3 regions of the Micrococcus sp. FDAARGOS_333 genome follow, and region 3 is predicted to be linked to each of the others. Evidence: predicted binding sites of a transcription regulator. Region 3 holds the regulator's gene; each other region holds the start of a gene.
The links. The regulator HrcA, encoded in region 3, represses chaperone genes, less so after heat shock. The targets are predictions, from matches to a motif close to TTNGCACTCGNNNNNNNCGAGTGCNAA.
Positions count from the first base shown of each region.

Region 1 (4,859 bases), 1.0 Mb from region 3:
CCCCCTCACCGCGGCAGGCCGCCTGACCTCCGCGCTGCTGGGCTACATGGGCCTGATGGGCGGCATCATGATCGGCGTCATCGGCTCGGAGATCGCAGGCCTGCCGACGTTGGACCTGGCCGAGGCGCCGACGGGATCGGAGCTGCCGGCCATCGTCCTGATGCTGCTCGTGGCCTGCGCTGCGATGTCCGACTCGATCGTCGAGCAGGCCACATGGAAGGCACTGATCGCCTCTGGCCTGGTGGCCTCCGCCGCCTACGGCGTCTGGCTGCTGTTCGACGGCATCGGCACGGGCCCGCGCCTGACCCCGGCGATCGCCGCCATGGCGGTGGGCTTTCTGGGCCGCATCGCGGCCCTGCGTCTGGGCTTCCCGCAGATCGTGGTGGTGCTGCCCAGCATGCTCTTCCTGCTGCCCGGTCTGGCGATCTTCCGTGCTCTCTACGAATTCACGGTGGAGTCCGGCTCCACCCTGCTCGGCGTGGCCGGCATCTTCAACGCGACCGTTGTGGTGGCCGCGATCGCCGGCGGCGTGGTCTTCGGCGACATCCTCGCCCGGCCGCTGACAGACCGGATCTTCGTGGGGTCGCGGCCGGCCACCGGCGTCGGCCACGTCCGCTGACCGGAGGCCGCCGCCCGGACCCGGCCGTCGGGTCGGGTGCGCCTGAAGGCGGCGGCGCGTGCCGTCGTCGGGGCGGACAGGGGACGACGACGGACGCCCGCCTCAGGCGGGCAGGCTCCAGTCCACCGGCTGCGCACCGTGCTCCGTCAGCCACGCATTGGCCCGGCTGAACGGCCGCGAGCCGAAGAACCCGCGGTGGGCGCTCAGGGGAGACGGGTGCGGGGACTCGACGACGCCCACCCCGTGTGCACGCAGCGGCGCGGCGAGCCGGCGGGCGTCGGCGCCCCAGAGCAGGGCGACCAGCGGAGCGTCACGCTCGGCGAGGGCCTTCACCGCGGTCTGCGTGATCTGCTCCCAGCCGATGCCGCGGTGCGAACCCGGGGAGCCGGCAGCCACGGTGAGGCAGCGGTTCAGCATGAGCACTCCGCGCTCGGTCCACGCGGTGAGGTCGCCGTGCTCGGGTGGGGTGACGCCGAGGTCGTCGGCGAGCTCGCGGTAGATGTTGACCAGGGAGCGGGGGAGCGGCCGGACATCCGGGGCGACGGCGAAGCTCATGCCGATCGGATGCCCCGGCGTGGGGTAGGGGTCCTGGCCGAGCACGAGCACGCGGACCTCGTCGAACGGCTGGCGGAAGGCCCGAAGCACGTTTTCCGCGGCCGGCAGGATCTGTTCGCCGGCGGCGCGGCGGACGCGCAGCTGTTCGGCGACGGCGGCGAAGGCGGCGTCGTGGTCGGCGAACACCCGGGTCCAGCCCGGCTCCAGCGGCGCGATGAGATCCATCCCGCCAGGCTATCCGGACTATCCGGACGCGCTCTGCGCTCGCCTGCGGCGGGCCGCCGTCCGGCGGGCGGGACGGGCCGGACGTGTGCCGCGCCACGGTGACACGTCCGCCGAGGTGGGGGCGGGGGAACGTACCATGTGGGGCATGCCGACGACCCCACGAGACGAGCTCACCCCGCTGGAGCGGGAGGTGCTCGAACTCGAGGACCTGCGCTGGCGGTACCCGGGGGCCAAGGACCAGGCCATCCGCGAACGATTGGGACTGACCCCCACCGCCTACTATCAGATGTTGAACGGCCTGCTGGACCGGGAGGCCGCGCTCGCCTGCAGGCCCCTCCTCGTTCAGCGGCTTCGCCGCAGGCGAGGGACCCGTCGACGTGCCGGACGACCTGCCCGACCGGCCGCCCCTACTTCCCCCACTGTCGCCCAGGAGACCTGATTCACGATGGCCTACACGCCAGATCGCTTCGACGACGTCCCCGAGTACACGGACCAGCGCGGCGCCCACCGCGACCACTTCGAGGGGGCGGCGGCCGCCGGTGCCAGTGGCCGTCCGTTTCTGCTCATCGCCGTGGCCGCCATCTTGGTGGGTCTGTTCGTGGGCGTTGCCCTTCCGTTCCTCCAGCGCGGGGACGACTCCACCACCGCCGACGCCACCGCGTCCGTGACCGCCACTGCGTCCGACGATGCCGCCTCCGCCTCTGGTGACGACGAGCGCGAGGGCACGGCCGCCTCCGAGACGGACGAAGCGAAGAAGTCCGAGGACGCCGAGGAGTCGAAGAAGGCGGAGGCGTCGAAGGGGGCTGAGGAGTCCCGTAAGGCGGAGGAGTCGAAGCAGGCTGAGGAGTCCCGCGAGGCTGCCGAATCCGACAAGGCCGCCGAGGAATCCAAGCAGGCCGAGGAATCGAAGAAGGCTGAGGAGTCCCGCAGGGCGGAGGCGTCGAAGCAGGCTGAGGAGTCCCGCGAGGCTGCCGCCGCGTCAGAGAAGGCCGCCGCCGCTGCCGCTGCCGCCGAGGAGTCTCGCAGGGCGGAGGCGTCGAAGCAGGCTGAGGAGTCCCGTAAGGCGGAGGCGTCGAAGCAGGCCGACGAGTCCCGCGCCGCCGCCTCGCGTGCCGCAGAGGAATCCCGCAAGGCCGCCGAGGCCCGCGAGGCCGAGGCATCGAAGAAGGCGGAAGCGTCGAAGAAGGCTGAGGCGTCCAAGAAGGCCGAGGCGTCGAAGAAGGCTGAGGCGTCCAAGAAGGCCGAGGCGTCGAAGAAGGCCGAGGCGTCGAAGAAGGCCGAGGCGTCGAAGAAGGCCGAGGCGTCGAAGAAGGCCGAGGCGTCTAAGAAGGCGGAGGCATCCAAGAAGGCGGAGGCGTCCAAGAAGGCGGAGGCGTCGGTCAAGAAGAACCGCGTGGTCGTCTACAACGCCACCCGCGTCAACAAGCTCGCCGCCGGCTACGCCGACCGGCTGGAGAAGGCCGGCTTCACCAACGTGACGGCGGAGAACTGGAACGGCTACGGCCTGAGCAGCTCTGCGGTGCTGTACAACCAGTCCACGTTCAAGGGCACCGCCGAGGCGGTCGCCAAGGAGCTGGGCATCCCGGCGTACCAGACCCCCAACCTGAAGCTGAACGGCGTCGCGGCGGTCATGTTTAAGTGACCGACGCCTGATCCCCGCGCCGCCCCGGCCGCCGCGGATCTCCTCCGGCGCCCCGTCCACCCGCTCTCCGGCGGGCAGGCGGGGCGCTGTTGCGCCGTCAGCGGACCTTTTGCACTCACCGAGCGAGAGTGCTCATAATGGCTTTAGCACTCCGGTGTGCCGACTGCCAGCCGCGTCCCGCGGCAGACCAGGGCGCATGCGGAGCAGGACCTGACAGCGGTGAGGCGCTCCCGGTGGGACGCCGTCCGTCGCGGGCACTGCACAGGTCACCGACCGCTGAGAACGCAGCCGTCCAGAAAGGACATGCAGACATGGCCAAGACCATCGCATTTGACGAAGAGGCACGCCGCGGCCTGGAGAAGGGGCTGAACACCCTGGCCGACGCCGTGAAGGTGACCCTGGGCCCCCGCGGCCGCAACGTCGTGCTGGAGAAGAAGTGGGGCGCGCCCACCATCACCAACGACGGCGTCTCCATCGCCAAGGAGATCGAGCTCGAGGACGCATACGAGAAGATCGGCGCCGAGCTCGTCAAGGAGGTCGCCAAGAAGACCGACGACGTGGCCGGCGACGGCACCACCACCGCCACCGTGCTGGCCCAGGCCCTGGTCCGTGAGGGCCTGCGCAACGTGGCCGCCGGTGCCGATCCGATGGCCCTGAAGCGGGGCATCGAGAAGGCCGTCGAGGCCGTCACCTCCGAGCTCCTGGGCGCCGCCCGCGAGATCGAGACCAAGGAGCAGATCGCCGCCACCGCGTCGATCTCCGCCGCCGACGAGCAGATCGGCTCCCTCATCGCCGAGGCCCTGGACAAGGTCGGCAAGGAGGGCGTCATCACCGTCGAGGAGTCCAACACCTTCGGCCTCGAGCTCGAACTCACCGAGGGCATGCGCTTCGACAAGGGCTACATCTCCGGCTACTTCGTCACCGACGCGGACCGCCAGGAGACCGTCCTCGAGGACCCGTACATCCTGATCGTCAACTCCAAGATCTCCACCGTGAAGGACATGGTGTCCGTCCTGGAGAAGGTCATGCAGTCCGGCAAGCCGCTGCTGATCATCGCCGAGGACGTCGAGGGCGAGGCCCTGGCCACCCTCGTGGTCAACAAGATCCGCGGCACCTTCAAGTCCGTCGCCGTGAAGGCCCCGGGCTTCGGCGACCGCCGCAAGGCCATGCTGGCCGACATCGCGATCCTCACCGGCGGCCAGGTCATCTCCTCGGAGGTCGGCCTGTCCCTGGAGACCGCGACCCTGGACATGCTGGGCCAGGCCCGCAAGGTCGTCGTCACCAAGGACGAGACCACCATCGTTGAGGGTGCCGGCGACGCCGACCAGATCGCCGGTCGCGTCTCCCAGATCCGCTCCGAGATCGAGAACACCGACTCGGACTACGACCGTGAGAAGCTGCAGGAGCGCCTCGCGAAGCTGGCCGGCGGCGTGGCCGTCATCAAGGCCGGTGCCGCCACCGAGGTGGAGCTCAAGGAGCGCAAGCACCGCATCGAGGACGCCGTCCGCAACGCCAAGGCGGCCGTGGATGAGGGCATCGTCGCCGGTGGCGGCGTGGCCCTGATCCAGGCCGGCGCCAAGGTCTTCGACGGCCTGCAGCTCGAGGACGACGAGGCCACCGGCGCGAACATCGTGAAGGTCGCCATCGAGGCCCCGCTGAAGCAGATCGCCCTCAACGCCGGCCTGGAGCCGGGCGTTGTGGCGGACAAGGTCAAGGACCTCCCGGAGGGCAACGGCCTCAACGCCGCCACCGGCGAGTACGAGGACCTGCTGGCCGCAGGCATCAACGACCCGGTGAAGGTGACCCGCTCTGCCCTGC
Region 1 is NZ_NJFJ02000001.1:819,516-824,374, forward strand. It holds gene CEQ11_RS03720 (threonine/serine exporter family protein) at 1-619, shown strand, start outside; gene CEQ11_RS03725 (uracil-DNA glycosylase) at 722-1,399, opposite strand; gene CEQ11_RS03730 (DUF3263 domain-containing protein) at 1,545-1,838, shown strand; gene CEQ11_RS03735 (LytR C-terminal domain-containing protein) at 1,845-3,041, shown strand; gene groL (chaperonin GroEL) at 3,353-4,859, shown strand, end outside.
Region 1: groL (chaperonin GroEL) is a predicted target of HrcA. The motif match lies at 3,185-3,211, and genes of this name have one in related genera.

Region 2 (4,859 bases), 510 kb from region 3:
AACGGTTCCTTCACGTCCATCGTCGGCAGCCGCTACCTGCCGATGTGGGCCACCCTCGTGGTCCTCGTGGCCGTGTTCGTGATCGCCGACCGCTTCACCGTGGCGGGCCTCGGCAAGGACATCGCCACGAACGTCGGCCTCAATTACACGGCGGTGGTCTTCACCGGCGTCACCATGGTGGCGCTGGTGACCGGTGTGACCACCGTGGTCATCGGCTCCCTGCCGTTCCTCGGGCTCGTGGTGCCGAACCTGGTGTCCATGGTCCGCGGCGACGACCTGCGGTCGAACCTGCCGTGGGTGTGCATGGTCGGCGTGTGGATCGTGGGCGTCTGCGACATCCTCGCCCGCGTGGTCATCGCCCCGTTCGAGGTGCCCGTGTCCCTCATCCTGGGCATCGTCGGCGCCGGCGTGTTCGTGTTCCTGCTCGTGAGGAGGCGCCGCGGTGCCTGACGTGCTCAAGACCACCAGTGCCGGACCGGACTCCGCGCAGGCCCCCGCCACCTCGGCGGACAGGCCGCGCCAGTCCGGGCCGTTCACCGACTCCCGCCACCGCACCCGGTACATCCTGCTGGTCGCGGTGCTCGTTCTGGTCTCGGCCGGCTCCACCCTCGGCATCCTGCTCTGGGACAACAAGGCCGCCCCGGGCACCCGTGCCTTCGAGCTGATCGTCGGCATGCGCATGGACGCGCTGGTGGTGATCGCCGTCGTCGCGTTCTGCCAGGCCTTCGCCACGGTCTCCTTCCAGACCGCCACGGGCAACCGGATCATCACGCCCTCGATCATGGGCTTCGAGGCCCTGTACACGGTCATCCAGACCGCCACCGTCTTCTTCCTGGGTGCCGCGGGCCTGACGCTCTTCGCCGGGGGATCGCAGTTCTTCCTCCAGGCCGGCGCCATGGTCCTGTTCGCCACGGCGCTCTACACGTGGCTGCTCTCCGGCCGGCTCGGATCGATCCACATCATGCTGCTGGTGGGCGTCGTGATCGGCGGCGGCCTCGGCTCGCTGTCCTCCTTCATGCAGCGCATCATGGACCCCAACGAGTTCGACCTGCTCACCGCCCGGCTGTTCGGCAACATCGGCAACGCGGACACGGCCAACTTGAAGTACGTCATCCCGATCGTCGCGGTGACCGGCCTGGTGATCTGGCTGCGGGCACGCCGCATGAACCTGGTGGCGCTCGGTGCAGACGTGACCAACAACCTGGGGCTGAACCACAAGCGGGAGGTCATGGTCTCGCTCTTCCTGGTGTCCGTGCTCATGTCCATGACCACGTCCCTGATCGGTCCGATGACCTTCCTCGGGTTCCTCGTGGCCACCCTGGCCTACTCGGCCACGGACACCTACGACCATCGGCTGGTGCTGCCGGTCGCGTTCCTCATCGGCTATGCGATCCTTTCCACCGCCTACTTCGTGCTGCGGCACGTCTTCTACGCCCAGGGCGCGGTGACGGTGATCATCGAGCTCGTGGGCGGACTCGTCTTCCTGTTCGTCATCATGCGGAAGGGCCGTCTGTGATCACCCTCGAGAACGTCTCCAAGACCTACGGCGCCGAGACGACCATCGGCCCGGTGTCCTTCGAGATCCCCGCCGGCGGCGTGACCGCCCTGGTCGGCCCCAACGGCGCCGGCAAGTCCACCGTGCTCACCATGATGGGTCGTCTCCAGGAGGCGGACTCCGGCACCATCACGGTGAACGGCAGGGACATCACCGGCACCCCGTCCCGGGAGCTGGCGAAGACCCTGGCGATCCTGCGCCAGGAGAATCACTTCATCACCCGCCTCACGGTCCGCCAGCTGGTGGGCTTCGGCCGCTATCCGTACTCCAGGGGCCGCATCACGGTTGAGGATGAGAAGTACATCTCCGAGGCCATCGACTTCCTCAACCTCACCGCGTATGAGAATCGATACCTGGACCAGCTCTCCGGCGGTCAGCGCCAGCGTGCCTACGTGGCCATGGTGCTGGCACAGGACACGGACTACGTGCTGTTGGACGAGCCGTTGAACAACCTGGACATGCAGCACTCGGTGCAGATGATGAAGCAGCTGCGCCGCACGGCGGACGTCCTTGGCCGCACCGTGGTGATCGTCATGCACGACATCAACTTCGCCGCCGCCTACGCGGACCAGATCGTCGCCATGAACGACGGTCGTGTCTCCACGGTCGGCACCCCGGCCGAGATCATGCGCCCGGATGTGCTCCAGGGCATCTTCCACACGCCCTTCGAGGTCGTGGACGGCCCCGCCGGTCCGCTCGCCGTCTACTATTGAGCACTGCGTCGGCGACGACGGCCCCCTCCCCTCCGGTGCCCCCGCCCCGGCGCGGGGACGGGCGGAGCTGAGGGGTCGTCGTCGTGCCCCGGCGAGGCCGCAGGCAGACGCGCGTGCACGCCCACAGCGGACAGCTGGCACTCGCCTTGACCGAGTGCCAGGCGGGTTCCTAGAGTCATGGATGTTGGCACTCGGGCCCTCCGGGTGCCAAGAATCCAGAACACCTCTGCCATCCGGCACCCGCGACGACGGTTCGGCAGTGACGAGTCGAAGAAGAAGGAGTGTGCAGCATGTCTGTCTCCATCAAGCCCCTCGAGGACCGCATCGTTGTCCGCCCGCTCGAGGCCGAGCAGACCACCGCGTCCGGCCTCGTGATCCCGGACACCGCCAAGGAGAAGCCGCAGGAGGGCCAGGTCGTGGCGGTCGGCCCGGGCCGCGTCGCCGAGAACGGCAACCGCGTGCCGGTGGACGTCGCCGAGGGCGACGTCGTCCTGTACTCCAAGTACGGCGGCACCGAGGTGAAGGTGAACGGCGAGGAGTACCTGGTGCTCTCCGCCCGTGACGTGCTGGCTGTCGTCACCAAGTGACCCGCCGCGACGGGCCCGGCGAGCGGCGCGCACCGCACCGGTGCGCGCGCCCCGGGCCCCTCGCGTCTTCGCACCCTCTGACTCCCTGAATGAAAGGAGCGTCCGTCATGGCCAAGCAGCTGGCTTTCAACGACGACGCACGCCGCGCCCTCCAGGCCGGCATCGACAAGCTCGCCGACACCGTCAAGGTCACCCTCGGCCCCAAGGGCCGCAACGTCGTCCTGGACAAGGCCTGGGGCGCGCCCACCATCACCAACGACGGCGTGACCATCGCCCGTGAGGTGGAGCTGGACGACCCCTACGAGAACATGGGCGCCCAGCTCGCCAAGGAGGTCGCGACCAAGACCAACGACATCGCCGGCGACGGCACCACCACCGCCACCGTCCTGGCCCAGGCCCTGGTCAACGAGGGCATGCGCCAGGTGGCCGCCGGTGCCGCCCCGAACGAGGTCAAGAAGGGCATCGCGGCCGCCGTGGACGCCGTCGAGCGCCGCCTGCTCGAGAACGCCCGTCCGGTCGAGGGCAAGGAGGTGGCCCACGTGGCCGCCATCTCCGCCCAGAACGACGAGGTCGGCGAGCTGCTGGCGCAGGCCTTCGACACCGTCGGCACCGACGGCGTCATCACCATCGAGGAGTCCTCCACGACCTCCACCGAGCTGGACGTGACCGAGGGCATGCAGTTCGACAAGGGCTTCCTGTCCCCGTACATGGTGACCGACGCCGAGCGCCAGGAGGCCGTCCTCGAGGACGCCTACGTGCTCATCAACTCCGGCAAGATCTCCAATGTGCAGGAGCTGCTGCCCCTGCTGGAGAAGGTCCTGCAGTCCAACAAGCCGCTGTTCGTGATCGCCGAGGACGTGGAGGGCGAGGCCCTGTCCACCCTGGTGGTCAACAAGATCCGCGGCACCCTGAACGTGGTGGCTGTGAAGGCTCCGGGCTTCGGCGACCGCCGCAAGGCCATGATGCAGGACATCGCGATCCTCACCGGCGCCCAGGTGGTCTCCCCGGACCTGGGCATGAAGCTGGAGCAGGCCGACCTGGACGTGCTGGGCACCGCCCGCCGCGTCACCGTCACCAAGGACTCCACCACCATCGTGGACGGCGGCGGTGCCGCCGACGAGGTGGAGGCCCGTGTGGCCCAGATCAAGGCCGAGGCCGCCGCCACCGACTCCGACTGGGACCGGGAGAAGCTCCAGGAGCGCCTGGCCAAGCTCGCCGGCGGCGTCGGCGTGATCCGCGTGGGCGCCGCCACCGAGGTGGAGCTCAAGGAGCGCAAGCACCGCATCGAGGACGCCGTGTCCTCCACCCGTGCGGCCCTGGAGGAGGGCATCGTCGCCGGCGGCGGCACCGCCCTCATCAACGCCCTGGCTGTCCTGGACGAGGACGAAGCTGTCCAGAGCCTGACCGACGACGGGCTCGTGGGTGTGGACATCGTCCGCAAGGCCCTGAAGCAGCCGCTGCGCTGGATCGCCCAGAACGCCGGTGAGGACGGCTACGTGGTCGTCTCCAAGGTCGCGGAGATGGAGCCCAACCAGGGCTTCAACGCCAAGACCGGCGGGTACGGAGACCTGATCGCCGACGGCGTGATCGACCCGGTGAAGGTGACCCGTTCGGCCCTGGCCAACGCCGCCTCCATCGCCGCCCTGGTGCTCACCACCGAGACCCTCGTGGCGGACAAGCCGGAGGACGACGAGGACGACCACCAGCACTGACGCCCCTTCCGTCAGGCATGGCGACGCCCCCGCACCCTCGGCAGAGGGTGCGGGGGCGTCGCCGTCGAGGTGGATGCTCAGCGGGCGCGAGTGCTCAGCGGTCGCGAGTGCTCAGTGGGACGAGTGTCATCGTGGCGGCGGGCGTCCACGATCTCCTCCTCGTCCTCCATGATGTCCGCGCGCTCGGCGTTGTAGCGGTCCAGGTCGAGGATGTGCTCCTGCTTGGCCACGAGTGCCGGGATGAGCGCCTGGCCGGCCACGTTGGTGGCGGTGCGGCCCATGTCCACGATCG
Region 2 is NZ_NJFJ02000001.1:2,355,588-2,360,446, reverse strand. It holds gene CEQ11_RS10430 (ABC transporter permease) at 1-450, shown strand, start outside; gene CEQ11_RS10425 (iron chelate uptake ABC transporter family permease subunit) at 443-1,516, shown strand; gene CEQ11_RS10420 (ABC transporter ATP-binding protein) at 1,513-2,268, shown strand; gene groES (co-chaperone GroES) at 2,559-2,855, shown strand; gene groL (chaperonin GroEL) at 2,963-4,567, shown strand; gene CEQ11_RS10405 (dicarboxylate/amino acid:cation symporter) at 4,645-4,859, opposite strand, start outside.
Region 2: groES (co-chaperone GroES) is a predicted target of HrcA. The motif match lies at 2,403-2,429, and genes of this name have one in related genera.

Region 3 (4,859 bases):
CGGTCCCAGGCGCATGGCGCCGGCGGCATGGCGCGCCTCGGCCTCGGTGAGGGTCACGGACGAGCCGGGGCGGCCGTCGTCGAGGACCCCGGGGGCCACGTAGAACAGGTGCGCAGTCACGTCAGAGGTTCTTCAGGTTCTCGCGGATCCGGGCGAACATCGACTTCTGGTGCTTGGCGCCGTGGACGACCTCCTCGCCGCGCAGCTCGGCCAGGCGCTCCATGAGCTCGCGCTGCTCCGAGGTGAGGTCGGTGGGCGTGGCGACGAGGACGTTCACGCGCAGGTCTCCGCGGCCGACGCCGCGCAGTCGACCCACGCCCAGGCCCTTGAGGACCTCCACGTGGCCGGGCTGGGTGCCCTCGGCCAGGGTGACGGTCTGGGGGCCGTCCAGGGTGTCCAGGGTGAGGGTGGTGCCGAGGGCCGCGGCGGCCATCGGGACGGTGACGGTGGTGGACAGGTTGTCACCCTCACGGGCGAAGGTGGCGTCCGGGGCCACGACGATCTCCACGTAGAGGTCGCCGTGGGGACCGCCGCCGGGGCCGGCTTCGCCGCGGCCGGCCAGGTGGATCCGCGTGCCGGTGTCCACGCCGGCCGGGACCTTGATGGTCAGCGGCTTCCGGGCGCGCACACGGCCCTGCCCGTGGCACTCGTGGCACGGGCTCGGCAGGGTGGTGCCCATCCCCTGGCAGCCGGGGCAGGCCTCGGTGGTCATGATCGTGCCCAGCACGGACCGCACCGGGCGCTGGATCATGCCCTGGCCGTGGCAGGTGGAGCAGGTCTCCGGCGAGGTGCCGGGCTCGCAGCAGGAGCCGTTGCAGGCCTCGCACGTCACGGCCGTGTCCACCTGCAGGGTGGTCTCGGCGCCGAACACGGCGTCCTTGAGGGAGATCTGCGCGCGGATCTGCGCGTCCTGCCCGCGGCGGGTGCGGGAGGCCGGGCCGCGCTGGCCGCCGGCGGCGCCCATGAACGTCTCGAAGATGTCCGCGAAGCCGAAGCCCCCGGCGCCCTGGCCGAAGCCACCGAACCCGGCGTTGCCGTTCTCGTTGCCCGTGGAGTCGTAGTTGCGGCGCTTGTCCGGATCGCTGAGGACCTGGAAGGCGTGGGAGATCTGCTTGAACCGGTCCGCAGCCTCCTCGCCCGGGTTCACATCCGGGTGGTACTTGCGGGCCAGCTTCCGGTACGCGCGGCGGATCTCCTCCTGGGAGGCGTCGCGGGACAGGCCGAGCGTCTCGTAGTGGTCGGACACGGTGGGGACTCTTCCTTCCAGAAGACTTCAGATGGGGTTTCGAGGATGCGGTGAGGGGCCGTCGTCGGGACGCGGCGAGGCCCCCCGATGAGGCGGCGACCCTCAGGTGCTGAGGATCCGGGAGAGGTAGCGGGCGATCGCACGGACCGCGGCCATGGTGCCCGGATAGTCCATGCGGGTGGGGCCCACGACCCCGAGCTTGGCGACCGCGCCGGGCCCATAGGAGGCGGCCACCACGGAGGTGTCGGCCAGCGAGCCGGCGTTCTCCGAGCCGATGCGGACCGAGAGGCCGGACACGTCCTGTTCCATCTCCGTGAGCAGCCGCAGCAGCACCACCTGCTCCTCCAGCGCCTCGAGGATGGGGCCGATGGACTGCGGGAAGTCGCCGTGGGTCCGCGCGAGGTTGGCGGTGCCCGCCATGACGATGCGGTCCTGGCGGCCTGCCTCCAGCAGCTGGCGGACGGCGGCGGTGAGCGTGTCCGCCAGCGGACGGTCCTCCGGCGGGACGGACAGCACGGCCGTGTCCAGGACGGCGGAGGCCTGAGCAGGCGTGAGCCCGTCCAGCGACTGCAGCAGGACCTGCTTGAGCGCGGCGAGGGTGGCGTCCGCGGCCTCGTGCTCCGTGGCGACCACACGCTGGTCCACCCGCCCCGTGGAGAGGATGAGGACCACCAGCACGCGGGCCGGCGCCAGGGAGACCAGCTCCAGGTGCCGCACGGTGGAGCCGTCCTCATGGGGGAACTGTGCGATGGCCACCTGCTGGGTCAGCTGCGCCAGCAGCCGGACCGCGTTGTCCATCATCTGCTCCATGTCCGCCTCCGGCTCCAGCAGCGCCTTGACGGCACGGCGCTCGGCGGCGGACAGGGGCTTCACCTCGGAGAGGCGGTCCACGAACACGCGGTAGCCCTTGTCCGTGGGGATGCGGCCGGCCGAGGTGTGCGGAGCCATGATGAGGCCCTCCTCCTCCAGGGCCGCCATGTCGTTGCGGACCGTGGCCGAGGAGACGCCCAGGCCGTGACGCTCCACCAGCGCCTTCGAGCCGACCGGCTCGCGCAGGGCGACATAGTCCTCCACGATGGCCTGCAGCACCTGCATGCGGCGCGGCTGTTCGCTCATCGGGACCGGACTCCTCTCCTGATCGGGTGGGCTCGGGGTGCAGGCGCCTGGTGCCTCGGCATGGCCGACCGGCTGGCACTCTCCGGGTTCAAGTGCTGATCCTACGGCGATCCGGCTGCGAGTTCACGGCGCGTCGGCGCGGGTTCGCTCACAGCGGGCAGTGACGTGGCTAGGGTCTGCAGGCATGGACTGGAGCAGCTGGGGACCCGGACCCGCCGACGCGCTGAAGCGACCCGCCGGCACGCGGGCCAAGACCGTCGGCGCCGCGCCGGGCACCGTGGTGGAGGACGTCGCCACCGGATTCGTCGGAGCCGTGCTTCGTGTGGAGCGCGCCGGCGGCGTGCACGTGGTGGTGCTGGAGGACCGCCACGGGAAGACCAGGTCCTTCCCGCTGGGCGGCGGCTTCTGGATCGACGGCGAACCCGTGACGCTCGTGCCGGAAGCCCGTGCCAACGGGCCGGCGAAGAGGACCGCGCAGCGCACCGCATCCGGATCGGTGCGCGTGGGGAACAGCCGGGCGCGCACGGCGCGGGCGTCGCGCATCTGGGTCGAGGGCGCGCACGATGCCGAGCTGGTGGAGAAGGTCTGGGGCGAGGACCTCCGCCACGAGGGCATCGTGGTGGAGCCCCTGCACGGCGTGGACGACCTCGCCGGGGCCATCGCCGACTTCGGGCCGTCCGGCCGGCGCCGCCTGGGCATCCTGGTGGACCACCTGGTGCCCGGCTCCAAGGAGGAGCGCATCGCCGCCGATGCGATGCGGACGCCCGGAGCGGCCGGCAACGTGCTGATCCTCGGCCACCCCTACGTGGATGTCTGGCAGGTCATCAAGCCACAGGTCATCGGCATCCAGGCCTGGCCCGTGGTGCCCAAGGGGCAGGACTGGAAGACCGGCATCCTCAAGGCACTGGGCTGGCCGCACCGCACCAAGGAGGACGTGGGCCTGGGCTGGAAGCGGCTGCTGGCCCAGGTCCGCACCTACGCCGACCTCGAGCCCTCTCTGCTGGGACGTGTGGAGGAACTCATCGACTTCCTCACCGAGCCCGGGACCGCCTGAGCGATAGACTGACGCAGAATCGGCCCCTGACCGCGGGGCGCCCGGCCGGCAGACAGGGGCGCACCGTCGGTCTCCGGCCAGCCCCCGACCCTTCGAGGAGTACCGTGGCGAAGCCCGACCGCAGCGCACCCCGACGCGTCCCCGAGCCTGCTGCCGAGCAGGGCCCGGCCAGCGGCGCGGAGCAGGCGGAGACCGCAGCGGCGGGCTCGGCCCCTCAGCCGGACCGCGCCCCCAGCGGCCGCGTCCGCCCCAAGCCCGCCTCCGCCCGCCACGCCGCAGGCCCTGCCGCCGCCGAGGACTCCCGACGGGCCACGCCCGAGGCACCGGCGCCCAAGCACGCCGCTGCCGTGGCCGGTGGCGGCACTGCCGTGAAGACCAAGACCGAGGCTCCAGACGAGCCGCGCCCCGCCCGTCCCGTGCGCCCGGCCAAGAAGCAGCGGGCCGCCCGCCGTCCGTCGTGGGTGGAGGCCTCCTCCGGCCCCGGCGCCCCGCTGACCGCCAAGCAGGACCGTGAGCGGGCGACCCTGGCTCACTTCGGCGTGGCCGTCGGCTTCATGGTCCCGCTGGCCGTCTGGCTGCTCTACCGTGACCGCGGCCCCTTCACCGCTCAGGAGGCCAAGGAGGCGCTGAACTTCTCCGTCCCGCCGACCCTGCTCATGGGCGTGTTCTTCTTCCTCGGCCAGCTGCCCGTCCTGGGCCCGGTGTTCGCCGTCATCGGTGCGCTGCTCTGGATGGTCATGGCCTTCTACGGCATCCTCGGCGGCTCCCAGGTGAACAAGGGCCGCCCCTACAGGTACCCGTTCAACCTGCGCATCCTGCGCTGACCGAGCCTGCCAGAGACGAACGGCGCCCGCCTGAGGCGTTATGGGGATGCACCACGGCCCCGGCGTTGTGGGGATGCACCACGGCCCCGGCCTTGTGGGGATGCAACACGGCCACGTTCTTCGATCTCAACACCGTGTCTTGCCCCCACGACGCCGGGGCGGGGCGGGTGGGACCTTGCCTCACATCGCAGGGCCGGGCGGGGGCGGCGACTCGCTCGCTCAGAAGCCGGCGAGCTCGCGCACGATGTGGTCGTTGCGCAGCCGCCCCTGCAGGGTCGGAACGATCCGGCCGGCCTGGGCCAGGCCGCCGTCGATCAGGCCCGCGGCGATCAGCTGCGGGATGCGGGCACGGGCGGCCGCTCCCCCGTCCTCGGCCTGCTCCAGCACCCGCACGTCCAGGCCCTCGACCATGCGGACGTGGAGCATGATCTGCTCCAGCAGGCGTGCCTCGGCGTCCGGCACCTCGCGTCCCACGGCCGGGGTCACCCCGGTGGCCAGGCGCTGCGCGTAGGCCGCCGGGTGCTTGGCGTTCCAGAACCGGACGCCGGCCACGTGCGAGTGGGAGCCGGGGCCGATGCCCCACCAGTCCATGTCTCGCCAATAGGCCACGTTGTGCTCC
Region 3 is NZ_NJFJ02000001.1:1,845,461-1,850,319, forward strand. It holds gene CEQ11_RS08215 (16S rRNA (uracil(1498)-N(3))-methyltransferase) at 1-120, opposite strand, end outside; gene dnaJ (molecular chaperone DnaJ) at 122-1,246, opposite strand; gene hrcA (heat-inducible transcriptional repressor HrcA) at 1,349-2,362, opposite strand; gene CEQ11_RS08230 (DUF3097 domain-containing protein) at 2,547-3,416, shown strand; gene CEQ11_RS13155 (DUF4870 domain-containing protein) at 3,521-4,240, shown strand; gene hemW (radical SAM family heme chaperone HemW) at 4,460-4,859, opposite strand, start outside.